One region of the Knoellia pratensis genome, then DNA from elsewhere that is predicted to be linked to it. Evidence: predicted binding sites of a transcription regulator. Region 1 holds the regulator's gene; the other holds the start of a gene.
The links. Region 1 encodes HspR, which represses chaperone genes until heat shock. Its sites were predicted from a motif close to AAGTTGAGTCNNNNNGACTCAACTT; they were not measured.

Region 1 (8,950 bases):
CGCCTTCACCAAGGGCGGTGAGGTCCTCGTCGGCGAGATCGCGAAGCGCCAGGCCGTGACCAACGCCGACCGCACGCTGCGCTCCGTCAAGCGCCACATCGGCACCGACTGGACGAGCGAGGACATCGACGGCAAGAAGTACAACTCGCAGGAGATCAGCGCGCGCACGCTCCAGAAGCTCAAGCGCGACGCGGAGGCCTACCTCGGTGAGCCCGTCACCGACGCCGTCATCACCGTCCCCGCCTACTTCGACGACGCCGAGCGTCAGGCCACCAAGGAAGCCGGTGAGATCGCGGGCCTCAACGTCCTGCGGATCGTCAACGAGCCCACTGCTGCGGCCCTCGCCTACGGCCTCGACAAGGGCAAGGAGGACGAGCTCATCCTCGTCTTCGACCTCGGTGGTGGCACGTTCGACGTGTCCCTCCTCGAGGTGGGCAAGGACCCGGAGGACGGCTTCGCCACCATCCAGGTCCGCGCGACCAGCGGTGACAACCAGCTCGGTGGAGACGACTGGGACGACCGCGTCGTCCAGCACCTCCTCACCACGGTGAAGAACAACACCGGCGTCGACCTCGCCAAGGACAAGATCGCGATGCAGCGTCTGCGTGACGCCGCCGAGCAGGCCAAGAAGGAGCTCTCCTCGGCCAGCTCGACCAACATCTCGATGCAGTACCTCTCCATGAGCGAGAACGGCCCCATCCACCTCGACGAGACGCTGACCCGCGCCCAGTTCGAGCAGATGACCCAGGACCTGCTGGACCGCACCAAGCAGCCGTTCCAGAACGTCATCAAGGACGCCGGCATCAAGCTCGCCGACATCGACCACGTGGTCCTCGTCGGTGGCTCGACCCGCATGCCCGCCGTGACCGAGCTCGTCAAGGAGCTCACCGGTGGCAAGGAGCCCAACAAGGGCGTCAACCCCGACGAGGTCGTGGCGCTCGGCGCTGCCCTCCAGGCCGGTGTCCTCAAGGGTGAGCGCAAGGACGTCCTCCTCATCGACGTCACGCCGCTCTCGCTCGGCATCGAGACCAAGGGTGGGCTCTTCACCAAGCTCATCGAGCGCAACACCGCGATCCCGACGAAGCGCTCCGAGGTGTTCTCGACCGCTGAGGACAACCAGCCCAGCGTTCTCATCCAGGTCTTCCAGGGTGAGCGCGAGATCGCGCAGCAGAACAAGGCGCTCGGCACGTTCGAGCTCTCCGGCATCGCGCCCGCCCCCCGTGGCGTCCCGCAGGTCGAGGTCACCTTCGACATCGACGCCAACGGCATCGTCCACGTGACGGCCAAGGACCGCGGCACCGGCAAGGAGCAGAAGATCACCATCTCTGGCGGCAGCGCGCTGTCCAAGGAGGAGATCGAGCGCATGGTCAAGGACGCCGAGGCTCACGCCGAGGAGGACAAGGCCCGCCGCGAGGAGACCGAGACCCGCAACCAGGCCGAGTCGCTCGTCTTCTCGACCGAGAAGTTCCTCGCCGAGTCCGGTGACAAGCTCAGCGACGACGCGCGCAAGCCCGTCGACGAGGCGCTCGTCGCCCTCAAGGACGCCCTGAAGCCGGAGGCCCAGGCGTCGCGCGAGGACATCCAGTCCAAGATCGACACCCTCAACGAGGAGTCCCAGAAGATGGGCGCCGCCATGTATGCCGCGGCGGCCGAGCAGGGCGAGTCCGGTGACGTTCCCGGTGGCGAGGCTTCTGACGCTGGCGAGGCCGACGCCCAGGCCAACGACGACAGTGATGTCGTCGACGCGGAGGTCGTGGAGGACGACGACACCGCTGACACCGAGGACAAGAAGTGACCGACTCGAGCAGTGCGGGAGACCGCGTGCCGGGGGACGACGAGATCTTCGACGGCGAGATCGTGGACGAGGAGTTCTCCGACGCGATCAACACCGAGTCGGCCAACGACGGCGAGGAGGTGGCTCCGGCCCAGACCGGGGCCACCGCCTCGGTGGCGGACCAGATCGACGCCATCGATGTTGGCGAAACTGGCGTCGGCGACACCCGCGAGACCGGCGAGACCGGCGGCGAACACCCGGACACGGCGCTCGCGGCGCAGCGGCTCGACGACCTCCAGCGGCTCAACGCGGAGTACGTCAACTACAAGCGTCGTGTCGACCGTGACCGGGCGAGCGTCCAGGAGCGTGCGGTGCGCGACGTCCTCGAGTCGGTTCTGCCGGTCCTCGACGACATCCAGCTGGCCCGTGACCACGGCGATCTCACCGACGGCCCGTTCGCGGCGATCGCCGACAAGCTCGAGACCAGTCTCGGCAAGTTCGGCCTGACCCGCTTCGGTGGCGTCGGCGAGGTGTTCGACCCGATGCAGCACGAGGCCCTCATGCACGCCGCGTGGGACGCCTCGAACCCGGAGCTGCCGACCGATGCGACGGCCACCACCGTCGTCCAGGTGCTCCAGCCCGGCTATCGCACCGGCGACCAGGTCCTCCGCCCCGCGCGGGTGGCCGTCGCCGATCCTGAATGATGCAGCGTGAGAGGCCGTTTCTTCGAAGGAGGCGCTGATGGCCAGTCAGGACTGGTTCGAGAAGGACTTCTACGCCATCCTCGGCGTCTCCAAGGACGCTGACGCGGCCGCGATCAAGAAGGCCTACCGCAAGCTCGCCCGCACGCACCACCCGGACAAGAACCCGGGTGATGCGGGCGCCGAGCAGAAGTTCAAGGACATCGGCGAGGCCAACGCGGTGCTGTCCGACACCAAGCAGCGCGAGGAGTACGACGCCGTGCGCCAGATGGCCCACGGCGGCGCTCGCTTCACGGCGGGTGGTCCGGGTGGCAATGGTGGCTTCGACGACGTCTTCAGTGCCTTCGGCGGTGGCGGCGGTTCACGCATGCGCTTCGACACCGGTGGTGGGTCGTCCTACGGCGGCTACCCCGGTGGCGGTGGCGGCGAGGACATCAACGATCTGCTGTCGCAGATGTTCGGTGGCGCTGCCGGCGGTGCCGCTGGCCGCGGTGGACAACCGGGGTATGCCGGTTACGGCGCCCCTCGCGGTCCCCGCAAGGGTGCCGATGTCCAGGCCTCCACGACGCTGCCGTTCCGCGACGCCGTCGAGGGTTCGACGGTGACGCTGCGCACGGCTGAGGGGCGCACCATCACGGCGCGCATCCCGGCCGGCGTCAGGGACGGTCAGAAGATCCGTCTGCGTGGCAAGGGTCAGCCGGGCGAACCGGGTGCTGCGGCCGGCGATCTCATGCTCGCCGTCTCGGTCGAGAAGCACCCGGTCTTCGGACGTGAGGGCGACAACCTCACGATCGACCTGCCGGTGACCTTTGCCGAGGCTGCCCTCGGTGCCACGGTCGCGGTGCCCACCCTCGACGGCCACGACGTCAAGGTGCGCATCGCCCCCGGCACGCCCTCGGGCCGTGTCCTGCGCGTCAAGGGCCGTGGGGTCGTGGGCAAGAACTCGACCGGCGACCTGCTCGCCAAGGTGCAGGTCATCGTGCCGGATGCCCTGTCCGACAGGGCTCGTGAGGCGATCGAGGTCCTGCAGGCCGAGGCCGACGGCGTCGACCCGCGGGCCGAGCTCGCCGACAGGGCCAAGGCCTGATCATGGCTTCCCGCCCGCGCCTCCCGCGACCGGATGACGAGGCACCCGTCTTCGTCATCTCGGTCGCGGCCGAGCTCGCTGGCATGCATGCCCAGACCCTGCGTCAGTACGACCGGATCGGGCTCGTCACCCCGTCACGCACCAGAGGTGGCGGGCGCCGATATTCGGCGCGCGACGTCGAGATGCTTCGTGAGGTGCAACGCCTCTCGCAGGAGGAGGGAATCAGCCTCCCCGGCATCGCCCGCATCCTCGAGCTCGAGAACCGGGTGGACGCCCTGCAGGCCCGCATTGCCGAGGTGACGCTCGAGGCCGAGCGGTTGCGCATCGCCGCCTTCGGTGGGTCGAGGGTGTTCTCCGTGGGCCCGGGCGGCGAGATCTTCGCCAGCCGTCTGGGGGAGCGGCCCCGCCGTCGGCCCGGTGGGGGCTCTGCTTCGCAGGCCCTGGTCCTCTGGCGCCCCTGACCTTCCGCACACCACTCCTACCCCGGCTACTGTCACGGTCATGGCAGGACAATCCGAGGTCGAGGAGACGCGCCCGACCAAGCAGTCGCAGGCGATCTCGCGCCTTCGGGCACTGGCCGACACCCTGGGCTCGGGGGCGATGCTCCCGACCGAGCGGGCGCTCGCCGAGGAGTGGAGCGTTGCGCGCATGACCGTGCGCGGGGCGATTGCCGTGCTCACGCGCGAGGGCCGGCTGCGGGCCGAGCAGGGACGCGGGACCTTTGTGCAGCCACCGGCCATCGCCCTTCGGGTGAGACTCGGATCGTTCGCCGACGAGGTCAAGCGCGCCCAGCTCAACCCGACAACGCGAACCCTGGGCCGGGCCCTGGACGACGCGCCACCCGAGGCGGTGCGTGTCCACCTCCGGCTGCGGGCGGGAGCTGCGGCCGTTCGCCTGGACCGGTTGCGGCTCGGCGATGGCAATCCGCTTGCGCTGGAACGTGTTTGGCTCCCCGCGCGCCTCGCCCGTCCCCTGCTCAAGGGTGAGCCTCCGGCAAGTCTGTATGGCTGGCTCCGAGATCGCGGCCAGCTACCGGACGCGGGTGAGGAGAGCGTTGTTGTGGGCTTCCCGACGGCGTCCGAGCAACGCCACCTGGCCATCTCGTCGGCGTCTCCCATCGTGCGCCTGACCCGCCGTGCCACGGCTGCCGGCATCCCGGTGGAGTACGCCGAGGCCGTCCTTCCCGCTGATCGCTACGAGCTGTGGTTCCCGCTGGCCGCCGGACCGGACGGGCGACTGGCGGCAGCACCGGAAGCCCGCTGAACGGCATACTCACGTTTCATGACCGAGCACCTGCTTCTCTTCCCCGACCGCGCCGTGGCACAAGAGATCGCCGCCGACCTTGCTGACGAGGGTTTCAGCGAGGTCCGGGTCCTGCGCGTTGCCCTCGCGGGAGAAGACGACGCCGAGGACCACGAGTGGGGTGTTCACGTGCGTGAGGACATGGTCGAGGACGAGTCAGGACCTGTGGAGAGCGGTCTGCGCGACCGGTTCGCGGCCCTCGCGAAGGAGCACCACGGTTGGTACGACCCCGTTCCGACAGATCCCTGACCGATACGGCTGTCGATGCGGGAGTGCCCTGTCATGCACCAGACGCGGGTATCACGGGGCATCCCGGGTGTTTTTGTCCGATTAGCCTTGTCCACTGGACAAGGCTGGGCGTCCCGCCACCGAGGTGACCGTCAACGACAGGTGACGGGTCTAGCATCGGCTCACCGAGGCCATCGAGGTCCTCGGTGAGTGACTCGATGAGGAGACGATGTGGCCGGTTCGGCACCCATCCTGGAGATGACGGGCATCACCAAGACCTTTCCCGGTGTGAAGGCCCTCTCCGACGTCACCCTGACGGTGCGCCGCGGTGACGTCCACGCGATCTGCGGTGAGAACGGCGCGGGCAAGTCGACCCTGATGAAGGTCCTGTCAGGCGTCCACCCGCACGGCACCTATGAAGGCACGATCCGCTTCAACGGCGCCGACGTGACGTTCAACAACATCCGCGACTCCGAGCACGCCGGCATCGTGATCATCCACCAGGAGCTGGCGCTCATTCCCGAGCTCTCCATCGCCGAGAACATCTTCCTGGGCAACGAGGAGACCAAGCGCGGCGCGATCGATTGGGTCAAGACCAACAACCGGGCGCGCGACCTCCTGGCACGCGTCGGCCTCGCGGAGGACCCCGAGACGCCGATCAAGAACATCGGTGTCGGCAAGCAGCAGCTCGTGGAGATCGCCAAGGCGCTCTCCAAGGATGTGCAGCTGCTCATCCTCGACGAGCCCACTGCGGCGCTCAACGAGGAGGACTCGCGCCACCTGCTCGGCCTCATCCGAGGCCTGCAGAGCAAGGGCATCACGTCCATCATGATCAGCCACAAGCTCAACGAGATCGAGGCCATCGCAGACGCGATCACGATCATCCGTGACGGCGAGACGGTCGAGACCCTCGACGTGCGCGAGGGTGCCGTCGACGAGGACCGCATCATCCGCGGCATGGTCGGGCGTTCGCTCGAGTCTCGCTTCCCCGACCACACGCCGCAGATCGGCGAGGTCATGTTCGAGATCAAGAACTGGACCGTCGGGCACCCACAGGTTGCGGATCGCCTCGTGGCCAAACAGTCCGAGTTCTTCGTGCGCCGCGGCGAGATCGTCGGCTTCGCCGGTCTCATGGGCTCCGGGCGCACCGAGCTCATGCGCTCGATCTTCGGCCATTCCTACGGCACTTGGATGAGCGGCGAGATGACGCTCAACGGCAAACGGGTGGACCTGCGCAACGTGCCCGCGGCCATCGACGCGGGGATCGGCTACCTCACCGAGGACCGCAAGTCCCTCGGCCTCAACCTGCTCGACGACATCAAGGCGACGACGGTCTCGGCCAAGCTCAAGAAGATCACCCACCAGCTGGTCATCGACCGTCGCGCCGAGCACTCCGCGGCCGACGACTATCGCAAGGCGCTGCGCACCAAGACCCCTTCGGTCGACTATGGCGTGGCCAAGCTCTCGGGTGGCAACCAGCAGAAGGTCGTCCTGGCCAAGTGGCTCTTCACCGATCCCGACCTGCTCATCCTCGACGAGCCCACCCGCGGCATCGACGTCGGCGCGAAGTTCGAGATCTACGGGATCATCCAGCGCCTCGCGAACGAGGGCAAGGGCGTCATCGTCGTCAGCTCCGAGCTGCCCGAGCTGCTGGGTCTGAGCGACCGGATCTACACGATCAGTGAGGGCCGGATCACCGGCGTCCTCGACAAGGCCGCGGCGGACCAGGAGTCCCTCATGCGCCTCATGACCAAGACCGGGCCAACGAACTCCACCTCCGACTCGACCCCGAAGGACGCCGCATGAACAAGCTCAAGGAGATCTTCGGAGGCGACACCCGCCAGTTCGGGATGATCTTTGCCCTCGTCTTCCTCATCGTGCTCTTCCAGTTCTTGACGGACGGGCTGACGCTCGACCCGGGCAACGTCATCAACATCTTCCAGGGCAACAGCTACATCCTCGTGATGGCCATCGGCATGGTGCTCGTCATCATCGCGGGCCACATCGACCTCTCGGTCGGGTCGATCGCCGCCTTTGTCGGCATCTGCGTCGCCATCGCGATGCGCGACTGGGGCATCCCCTGGTACCTCGGCATCCTGCTCGGCCTCGCCATCGGCGCCCTGGCCGGCGCCTGGCAGGGGTTCTGGGTCGCCATCGTCGGCATCCCCGCCTTCATCGTCACGCTGGCCGGCATGCTCATCTTCCGCGGGGCCAACCAGTGGGTCGGCAAGTCAAACACCGTTCCTGTCGGCGAGGACTTCCAGACCATCGGCGCCGGGTATCTGCCTGAGGTCGGGCCCAGGACCGGCTACAACAACCTCACCATCCTCATCGGGCTGCTTCTCTGCGCGGCCATCATCGGCGGGACCCTGCGCAACAGGCGCAACCAGGCCAAGATCGGTGTCGACGTCGAGGCCGGCTCGGTCATGTGGATCCGGCTCGGCCTGATCTCCGTCGCCATCCTCGCCGTCGCCATGCTCATGGCGTCGGGTCGGCGTGGTACCTCCCTGCCGATATCCGCGCTCATCCTCGGCGGACTCGTCCTGCTCTACGGCTTCATCTCCACGCGCACGATCATCGGACGCCACGTCTACGCCGTCGGTGGCAACCGCCACGCAGCCGAGCTGTCCGGCGTGCGTTCCAAGCGGGTCAACTTCCTCGTCATGATGAACATGTCGATCCTCGCGGCCCTCGCCGGGATGATGTTCGTCGCCCGCTCCAACGCCTCCGGCCCGTTCGACGGGGTCGGCTGGGAGCTTGACGCGATCGCCGCCGTCTTCATCGGTGGCGCCGCCGTCACCGGTGGTGTCGGCACCGTGGTCGGAGCCGTCATCGGGGGTCTCGTCATAGCCGTCCTCAACAACGGGCTCCAGCTCAAGGGTGTGGGCGCCGACATGACCCAGATCATCAAGGGCCTCGTGCTGCTCACCGCCGTCGCCTTCGACGTCTACAACAAGTCACAGGGCCGGCGCTCGATCACGGGCCTGCTCACCCAGAACTTCGGTCGGCGAGCGACCCAGGACACGACCGAGACGGTGAAGCAGGAGTCCTGACCCCGGGCTCGCCGGACCAGCCAACTTCATAGGCACCACAGGTGACGTCTCCGCCCCGGGTTCGTCACGGCATACGAAAGAAAGAGACAACATGCGTTCCCTCACCAAGGTGATGGCGGTCTCCGCCATTGCAGCTCTTGCACTGACCGGCTGCGGCCGTGCCGACGAGAAGACCCCGACCGACACCGCGAGTGGTGCCGCCAGCGGCGCAGCCGAGGCCTTCCCGAAGGACGCCCTGATCGGCGTCTCCCTCCCGCAGAAGACCTCCGAGAACTGGGTCCTCGCCGAGAACCTCTTCAAGGACGGCCTCGCCAAGGCCGGCTTCAAGGCCGACGTGCAGTTCGCCAACGGTGGTGTCGGCGAGCAGCAGAACCAGCTCCAGTCCATGGTCACCAAGGGCGCCAAGGTCGTCGTCGTCGGCGCCATCGACGGTGCCCAGCTCGGCACCCAGGTCAAGGCCGCCAAGGACAGCGGAGCGACCGTCATCGCCTACGACCGGCTCCTCCTCAACACTCCCGCGGTCGACTACTACGTCGCCTACGACAACTTCAAGGTCGGTGTGCTGCAGGGCAACGCGCTCCTCGAGGGCATGGCCGCCAAGAAGCCGGCCGGTCCCTACAACATCGAGCTCTTCGCCGGTTCGCCCGACGACGCCAACGCCAAGGTCTTCTTCGACGGCGCCATGAGCGTCCTCCAGCCGAAGATTGACGACGGCACCCTCAAGGTCGTCTCGGGTCAGACGCAGTTCACCCAGGCCGTCACCCAGGGCTGGAAGGCCGAGAACGCGCAGAAGCGCGCCGACACC
Region 2 (8,950 bases), 410 kb from region 1:
CAGCCCGAGATCCTGACCATGAAGACCTGGCTCGAGGAACGCAAGCAGACCGTCCCCCCGCAGGCGACGAACCCGCGCCTCGGCGACCATGACCACGCCGGCATGCCGGGCATGGCCACGGCCGCTCAGCTCGCCGCCCTGGGCAAGACGTCCGGAGTGGAAGCCGACCGGCTGTTCCTCACCCTCATGACCGCTCACCACCAGGGCGCGCTCGCGATGGTCGGTGAGCACGCCAAGGGTGCCTCGGACGAGAAGGTCGGCGAGATGGCCGCCGACATCAACGTGACGCAGACCAAGCAGATCCAACAGATGCAGACCATGCTCGCCCGCCTCTCCTGAGCTTGAAACTTCGTGCCCCGCACGGACACGTTCCGTTGGCTGAACGCCCCACATCGTGTCCGTGCGGGGCACGAAGTCGCCTGGGGGACAACGCAAAGGCGGGGTATGCCGGGAACTCTCGTTCCGGCATACCCCGCCTTTGTTGTCTGGCTGGGTGAGGCTGTTGGCTACTCGCCGGCCGCAGCGGCCGGCTCACTGCCGACGGCGCCGCCCGTGGCAGCAGCGACGATCGGGACCTCGACGATCTCGGCCTTGCGGGCACCCGCGAAGGTGAACGTGTCGTCCTTGCCCTCACCGGTCGCATCGACCGCGACGATCTCGCCGGCCTTGAGCTCACCGAACAGGATCTTCTCGGACAGCACGTCCTCGATCTCGCGCTGGATGGTGCGACGCAACGGTCGCGCACCGAGCACGGGGTCGTAGCCGCGCTTGGCAAGCAGCGTCTTGGCCATGGGCGTGAGCTCCATGCCCATGTCCTTGTCCTTGAGGCGCTTGTCGAGCTTGGCGATCTCGAGGTCGACGATCTGGATGATCTCGTCCTGCGACAGCTGCGGGAAGACGATCGTGTCGTCGACGCGGTTGAGGAACTCGGGGCGGAAGTGCTGCTTGAGCTCGTCCACCACCTTGGCCTTCATCCGGTCGTAGCTGCTCTGGGTCTCGGGACCGGCCGAGAAGCCGAGCGAGCCCTTCGAGATGTCACGCGTACCGAGGTTGGTCGTCATGATGATGACGGTGTTCTTGAAGTCGACGACGCGACCCTGGGAGTCGGTGAGGCGACCGTCCTCGAGGACCTGCAACAGGGAGTTGAAGATCTCGGGGTGGGCCTTCTCGACCTCGTCGAACAGGACGACCGAGAACGGCTTGCGCCGGACCTTCTCGGTGAGCTGCCCACCCTCTTCGTAGCCGACGTAGCCGGGGGGCGAGCCGAAAAGCCTTGAGACAGTGTGCTTTTCGGAGTACTCCGACATGTCGAGCTGGATGAGGCTGTCCTCGTCACCGAAGAGGAAGGCCGCGAGCGTCTTGGCGAGCTCGGTCTTGCCCACACCGGTCGGACCGGCGAAGATGAACGAGCCACCGGGGCGACGCGGGTCCTTCAGACCAGCGCGCGTGCGACGGATCGCCTGCGACAGAGCCTTGATGGCGTCGTCCATGCCGACGACGCGCTTGTGCAGCTCGTCCTCCATGTGGAGCAGTCGGCTCGACTCCTCCTCGGTCAGCTTGAACACAGGGATCCCGGTCGAGGCCGCCAGGACCTCGGCGATGAGCTCCTCGTCGACCTCGGCGACGACGTCGAGGTCACCCGACTTCCACTCGGTCTCCCGCTGCGACTTCTCGTTGCGCAGGTTCTTCTCGTCGTCGCGCAGACGCGCCGCCTTCTCGAAGTCCTGCCCGTCGATCGCCGACTCCTTCTCGCGCACGACGGCCTGGATCTTCTCGTCGAACTCGCGCAGGTCCGGCGGTGCGGTCATGCGGCGGATGCGCAGTCGGGCGCCGGCCTCGTCGATGAGGTCGATGGCCTTGTCGGGCAGGAAGCGGTCGTTGATGTAGCGGTCGGCCATGTTGGCGGCCGCGACGAGCGCGGCGTCGGTGATCGAGACGCGGTGGTGCGCCTCGTAGCGGTCGCGCAGACCCTTGAGGATCTCGATGGTGTGAGCCAACGTCGGCTCGGCCACCTGGATCGGCTGGAAGCGGCGCTCGAGCGCGGCGTCCTTCTCGATGTGCTTGCGGTACTCGTCCAGGGTCGTCGCACCGACGACCTGGAGCTCACCGCGGGCCAGCATCGGCTTGAGGATGGACGCAGCGTCGATGGCGCCTTCAGCCGCACCGGCACCGACGAGGGTGTGGATCTCGTCGATGAACAGCACGATGTCGCCGCGGGTGCGGATCTCCTTGAGGACCTTCTTGAGGCGCTCCTCGAAGTCACCGCGGTAGCGGCTGCCAGCGACGAGCGCGCCGAGGTCAAGCGTGTAGAGCTGCTTGTCCTTGAGCGTCTCGGGAACCTCACCGCGCACGATGTCCTGGGCAAGACCCTCGACGACGGCCGTCTTGCCGACGCCGGGCTCACCGATGAGCACCGGGTTGTTCTTGGTGCGGCGGGACAGCACCTGCATGACCCGCTCGATCTCCTTCTCACGCCCGATGACCGGGTCGAGCTTGCCCTCGCGAGCAGCCACGGTGAGGTTGCGACCGAACTGGTCGAGCACGAGCGAACCGGCGGGGGTGCCCTCGGCGGGGCCGCCCTGACCGACGCCGGCCGTCGTGCCCTCCTTGCCACCCTGGTAGCCCGAGATGAGCTGGATGACCTGCTGGCGGACGCGACCGAGGTCGGCGCCGAGCTTGACGAGGACCTGGGCGGCAACTCCCTCACCCTCGCGGATCAGGCCAAGCAGGATGTGCTCGGTGCCGATGTAGTTGTGGCCGAGCTGAAGGGCCTCGCGCAGCGAGAGCTCGAGGACCTTCTTGGCGCGGGGCGTGAACGGGATGTGACCGGTCGGGGCCTGCTGGCCCTGGCCGATGATCTCCTGCACCTGCTCGCGCACGGCATCGAGAGAGATCCCCAGGCTCTCGAGGGCCTTGCTGGCAACACCTTCACCCTCGTGGATGAGGCCGAGCAGGATGTGCTCGGTGCCGATGTAGTTGTGGTTGAGGAGGCGCGCCTCTTCCTGGGCGAGGACGACCACCCGGCGGGCGCGGTCTGTGAACCGTTCGAACATGGTGCTGGCTCCTGACTATTCGAGTCACCTCGATGCTATCCCCGCTCCCTGTATGCCGTGGTGGCCTGTTCACATGGACCGTCACGAAATGAGGAGGGGCGAGGTGTGTCAAGGCGTCCAACGCGGCATACGCGCGCGGTGTTCCGCAGGATGAGCGCAGCCGACTCATGTTCGCTCTGGGCGGACTTCCGGGCGCCGCTTCGGCGGCCGTCAGGAGGGAGATCCGCCGGTATGCCGTGGTGCTCAGCTGCCGGCGCCGGTCCGCCCGGTCCGGAGGATCCTCAGGGTCTCCTTGCTGTCCTTGGCCGCCATCACGGTGACCACATCACCCTTGGCCAGGGTCGACACCTTGTTCTTGAGGCGATCGCGGCTGTCGGCGCCGATCGTGTAGGTGGCGGTGAACCCGTCCGTGCTCTTGACGGTGAGCCTGTCCGCCGTCACGTTCGTGACTTCTCCTGTCTGGAAGATGATCGTCCTCGTGGCCGTGCCATTGCCGGGGACCACGGCCTCACCGTGCAGCGAGCCGCCCACCCCCGGGAGCCCCAGGTTGGGGAGGTCGCCCGCGCCCGGAGGGGCCTGGCGTGGTGCCTGGTCCCGCGGGAGCTCCTGGGGTCCGCGCTGTCCGGGTCCCATCTGGTCAGGCATGGGCATCTGACGGGAGTCCCCGGCCCATGGCCCACGGTGGTCGGCACCAAGGTGGCGCGCGAAGGCGCCGACCACGAGGCCCACTGTCAGCAGGGCGACCAGGCCCAGGCTCGCACCCGCAACGATGACGGCGAGCTTGCCGCCGGTGGTCGACATGGCCTCGCCCCAGATGGACCGTCGCGCCGCCGGTGGAACCGGGGCTGCCCACTGCTGCGTTGGCGTGACTGGCGGGGTCTTCGGGCTCTCTGGGGTGCCCGGTTCGTCAGGGGTGTCGCTCATGGAGGGGTCCTTCCGCTCAAGGTCAGGATGGACCTGCAACCTGTGACCACGCCGAAAGGCCCCTCCGAAGGAGATGCGCGAGACCTCGGTGCTCAATCTTCAGGGCTGCGCGGTCGAGGGGACGCACGCGAGTAGCCTTGCCGCCAACGATGACCCAGGTGCGTGCAAGGTCATGTGCCCGCGACAACAGTTTGGTGGACCACTCTGATGGAGGCGTTCGACACATGGTGAGTGAGCAAGGCTCTGCTCCCACCGGTGCCACCCGGCGCGAACGCCAGCGACTCCAGGTCCTCGAGGAGATCAAGGAAGCCGCCCTCGGTGAACTGCGCGAGCGCGGGACTGCGGGTGTCACCATGCGGGCGGTGGCTCGGGCCATCCACATCACTCCCTCCGGGCTCTACCGCTACGTCGATGGCCATGAAGCCCTGTTGGACCTGTTGGCCATGGACTCCCTGAGCGATGTGGCCGACCGGATCGTCGCCGCTCAGGCCCTCGCCGATGACGGCACGCATGCCACCCAGTGGTTCGCCGGGTGCCTCGCGATGCGCTACTGGTCCCTCGAGCACCCCGCGGAGTACGGCCTGATCTTCGACACCCAACCCGCGCGCGACCAACCCCGAGTCGCCGTCGGGAACGACAACCCGGCGTTTGCGGCCTTCAGTCGCGTCTGTGCAGGCGCGCTCGCGGACGGCGAGATCCGCCCCGATCGCACGATGCTCGGGTCCTTGGGCCGATCGGGGCAGGACAACCCTGCGGAGGTGGCCGACCTGCTGGCCGCCACCGGACTGGCCTGTCTCATCGGGCGACTCTCGATCGAGATCAGTGGACGGATCACGACCCCCCTGACGAGAGAGGACCGCTATCCACTCTTCGTGCAGGCCGTGATGCGGATGTTGGGCTTCCCGGAGGTCTCGCCCGGCCTGGCCCCGGGCGCTCCCACTCCTTGACGGCACATTCGCTCCGAGCATCTTCTCCAAAGGGCAACGCACCGGGTTCTCCTTGGGTAGCGTCGATGTCGAGATGTGGGACAGAAACGAGCGCAGCGCCACGCCCGACGTGGGCAGAGCTGGCGACGCAGGGCCGCAGGTCCGTCTGGTGCACACAGTCCTCAACACGCTTGACACCCTTCTTGATGCACCGATCGAGGAGCGCCTGGCCGTCGTGGCCGTCAACGCCGCCACGTGTTTGAGCGCCGCCGCCTGGCGCGTCAGCCGCGTCGACGGTGAGACCGTCCGCTCGCAACGCCCCGAGATCATTCGTTCCCCAGAGGTGAGCGACGGGCCAGCACTTCCGGAGGCCTGGGGTGCCGACTACCCTCTTTCCGCACGGCCAGCCCTCGCGGAGGCCGCAGAGGGGTCGGCATTCAGCGTGACACTGGCCACGGACGATCCGGTCGAGGAGCGTGCGCTGGCCGGCACCGGATTCGCGAGCGCGGTCGTGGCTGGCGGCTACGACCCGGATGCCCACGGATGGCTTCTTGAGCTCTTTGGCGACGAGCACACGCACGAACCCCACGCTTTCGCGGCCGTTCTCCTGGCTCTCGTGCAGGCCGCGCTCGGTTTCCCGAGGGCTGCAGCGCCGTCACGCGCGACTGGTTGAGACGCCTGTCCGGTGTGACGAGGGCTGCCCCAGACCCACCATTGCGTGTCGCTGAGCCATCAATTTGACTCTGCTGTACTCGTGTGGGAACACTGTTCTCTTATGAGACACCTCATCACGGATGAGGGTCGCGAAGCGGTTCCGGGGATTGACATCGTGCGACAGGGGAGTCGCTCGGACGATGGGCATGTCGTCGTCGCATTCGTGCCAGCACACAACGAGGCAGATCAAATCCAGAGCACCATCGCCTCCCTCCAGTCCCAGACCAGACCGCCAGAGCTCATCGTTGTTGCTGCCGACAACTGCACCGACGAGACCGTCACCATTGCCCAGGAGCAGGGCGTTGTCGTCTTCCAGACCGTCGACAATGCAGCGCGCAAGGCGGGGGCACTCAACCAGGCCTGGCAGCGCTACGCCGTCGGGTCCACCCACATCCTCACGATGGACGCCGACACCGCACTGACGCCCAGCGCCATCGAGAACATGCTGCACGCCTTCGCGTTCCGCACTCGTCGTGCGCGCCGCGGCCGCCCGCTCGGTGCTGCCTGCGCGCGCTACTGGGCCAAGGACGGCACCGGTCTGGCCTGGCGGCTGCAGCGGCTCGAGTACGCCCGCTACGACGACTCCCGCGAGATGCGCGGCTGGGTCGTTCAGGTCGCGTCAGGCGCCGCGACGCTCTATCGGTCCGACGCCCTCGATGACGTCGTGCGCGCCAGCGATCGCGACGTCCCGTGGGATGCCGCGAGCCTCATCGAGGACTACGGACTCACGCTCGACCTCAAGACCTCCGGGTATGCCGTGAGCGCGGCACCGGGTGCCCAGGTCCTCACGGACACACCGGCCACCTTCGGTGCCCTCTGGCAGCAGCGTCTTCGATGGGGCAGGGGCGGCATCGACGAGTGCCGCAAACGAGGCTGGATCCCGGCAACGCGACGGGACATCGCGGCATACGCCCTCTTTGGTTTTTCGTCGTTCATGCGGCTGCTCTGGGTCTTCTATGTCATCGCGCTGTTCCAGCTCGGCATGGGACTCACCTATTCGCTCATCGGAATGATCCCGCTCCTGCTCATGTGGGTCGACCGGGTCACTTCTGCCTGGCGGGTGCCCGGACGCACCTGGCAGGACATCACCCTCAGCGCGACCATGCTGGTCGAGGACGTCTACGGACTGTTCCTCGAGGCCTGCACGGCGACCGCGCTGGTCCACAGCATTCGACGCACATCACAGGCCTGGTAGGGGAAACAGCATGTATTTCAACAGTTCCGGCAGTCACACGATGCAGGCGGCGACGCTGACGTCGGGGACGCTCGCCATGAGCGCCTTCGCGTTCGCGCACACTGCACTGCTCGTCTTCGCGCTGGTCTTCGCCGGCTTCGTGGTCTTCCGTCTGGTCCGTCGCTCGCAGGTCGTCGGCACTCGACGGCTCGCGGCCCGAGGATCGCTCGGCCGAGTTCTGGAGGACGCCCGATGACCGGCAAGCGCGTGCTCGGTGCGCTGGCCGCGGGAAGTGCCATCGTGGTGGCGTTCGGCCTCGGTGGCGGATTCTCGGCGGCGTCGTCGTGGGCCCGTGGACAGCACAAGCCGGCTGCGGCCGTGGCGAGCCAGGCCCAGCCCCGCCCCCAAGCGACCCCGGCCGCCACGGTGGCACCGGGATCGATGGGCCTCATCGCGCTCACCTTCGACGACGGCCCGTCCGAGATCACCCCCCAGCTCCTCGACATGCTCAAGCAGAAGAAGGTCAAGGCGACGTTCTTCCTCCAGGGCGACCACGTCGTGGCGCACCCCGACCTGGTGCGCCGGATCCACGACGAGGGTCACGTGATCGGCAACCACAGCTGGTCGCACCGGCCCTTCGACGGCCTGAGCGACGCCGAGGCCCTCAGCGAGATCACCCGCACCAACGAGGCGATCCGCAAGATCACCGGCGTCACCCCCGAGCTCTTCCGCTACCCCAAGGGGGTCGAGAGCGAGTCGGGCAACAGGGCCATTCGCTCGCTCGGCATGTGGGGCGGCGTGTTGTGGCACTGGGAGACCGACGCCGGTGACTACACGTGCCCCGGGGCCGACGGGGTGGAGCGCTACCTCAACGACAACGCCACCGACCAGGCGCTCCTCCTCCTCCACGACGGCAACGAGGTCGCGACCTGCTCGCAGAACCAGCCGAAGTACCTGCCGAGGGCGATCGACTCCCTCCGGGCACGCGGCTTCGAGTTCGGTGTCGTCGCAAGTGCTGGTGGGCCGAGCTGGGTCAACCAATACTCGTGGGTGCGAGTCATTCCCGCTGACTCGACGACACCGACCCGCCGCTGACCTTGGCCAGTCCCTGACGTCCGCAGCTCTGGCGAGAAGAGCGACCAGAGGTGCGGACGCAGGGGCTCAGGCGTCGTTTGCCGCCTCGTCGCCCAGCTTGATGACGAGCTGCGTGCCGAACGGCGCCGACTGCACGAGTCGCATCCGGGCCAGTGCCGGATGGTCGTCGAGCAGCTTGGCCCCGTTGGCGAGGGAGCGCAGCGCGGCCGTCTCGGCGCGGGCCGACTCGAGCTGCGCGGCACCCCGCGCCCGCGCCGTCGCGAGTTCGAGCGTCGCGGCCCGAACCTCGGTCGGCAGGATGACGTCCTTGACGACGACCTCAAGGACCGAGATCCCCAGCGGTCGCGCTGTCGCGTCGACTGCTGCCGTGAGGGTCGCGGCGTCCAGACCGGCACCACGCTGGCTCACCGAATCCAGGGTGAGGCCAGCGACGGCATCGCGCAGGGCGACCTGGGTCGCGAGGTAGACCAGTCCGAGCGGATCGGCCGCGCGCTCGAGCCACGCGATCGGATCCGCGACGGTCCACCGCACAGCCGCCGAGACGCGCACCTGCACGCCGTCGACGGTGAGGATCTCCTGCGGGGAGACCGAGAGCAGCTGCTCGCGCAGGTCCACCTCGCGGTAGGTCGCCCGGCGGGCCCGACGGTGACGGCCCGACTCGAGCACCCGAACAGGGGTGCCGTCGACGAACTCGACCGCGGCGGTGTGGGCCGGGACGGTGACATGGATGAACAGCATGGGCAGCCTCCTTCAGGGTGCGCCGGTGGAGTGACACTGGGCGGTCGGACGTGATGGCCGGTGATGGTGCCGGTCGGCGGAGCGTCGCGCGGGGCGTCGGGCGTCGTCCTGACCGCCCGGGCCGCAGAGCACGGCGTTCCGTGAACCCGACCGGCACCACCTGTTGCATGACGGGAGTTGAACCCGAGCCTTGACAGGGCATACCAGTGGATCCATCGACGAGAGGCAATGTGCAGGACCGGTTGGCGGCACGCCGCTCCGACTGCTTCCTCTCGCTTGTCCGTGGACCAGTGTGACGACGTGGGTATGCCGTCCGCCACCGAATT

Region 2: a site for HspR is predicted at 3,201-3,225, ahead of ACFQRE_RS02375 (ATP-dependent Clp protease ATP-binding subunit). Genes of this name have one in related genera too.

The regions. Positions count from the first base shown of each region.
Region 1 covers NZ_JBHTDJ010000001.1:934,466-943,415, forward strand. The annotation lists gene dnaK (molecular chaperone DnaK) at 1-1,795, shown strand, start outside; gene grpE (nucleotide exchange factor GrpE) at 1,792-2,478, shown strand; gene ACFQRE_RS04415 (DnaJ C-terminal domain-containing protein) at 2,516-3,562, shown strand; gene ACFQRE_RS04420 (heat shock protein transcriptional repressor HspR) at 3,565-4,023, shown strand; gene ACFQRE_RS04425 (GntR family transcriptional regulator) at 4,064-4,825, shown strand; gene ACFQRE_RS04430 (hypothetical protein) at 4,844-5,113, shown strand; gene mmsA (multiple monosaccharide ABC transporter ATP-binding protein) at 5,351-6,898, shown strand; gene mmsB (multiple monosaccharide ABC transporter permease) at 6,895-8,145, shown strand; gene ACFQRE_RS04445 (substrate-binding domain-containing protein) at 8,237-8,950, shown strand, end outside.
Region 2 covers NZ_JBHTDJ010000001.1:528,267-537,216, forward strand. The annotation lists gene ACFQRE_RS02370 (DUF305 domain-containing protein) at 1-339, shown strand, start outside; gene ACFQRE_RS02375 (ATP-dependent Clp protease ATP-binding subunit) at 507-3,053, opposite strand; gene ACFQRE_RS02380 (hypothetical protein) at 3,297-3,977, opposite strand; gene ACFQRE_RS02385 (TetR/AcrR family transcriptional regulator) at 4,202-4,924, shown strand; gene ACFQRE_RS02390 (hypothetical protein) at 5,073-5,576, shown strand; gene ACFQRE_RS02395 (glycosyltransferase) at 5,679-6,812, shown strand; gene ACFQRE_RS02400 (hypothetical protein) at 6,823-7,047, shown strand; gene ACFQRE_RS02405 (polysaccharide deacetylase family protein) at 7,044-7,886, shown strand; gene ACFQRE_RS02410 (slipin family protein) at 7,953-8,624, opposite strand.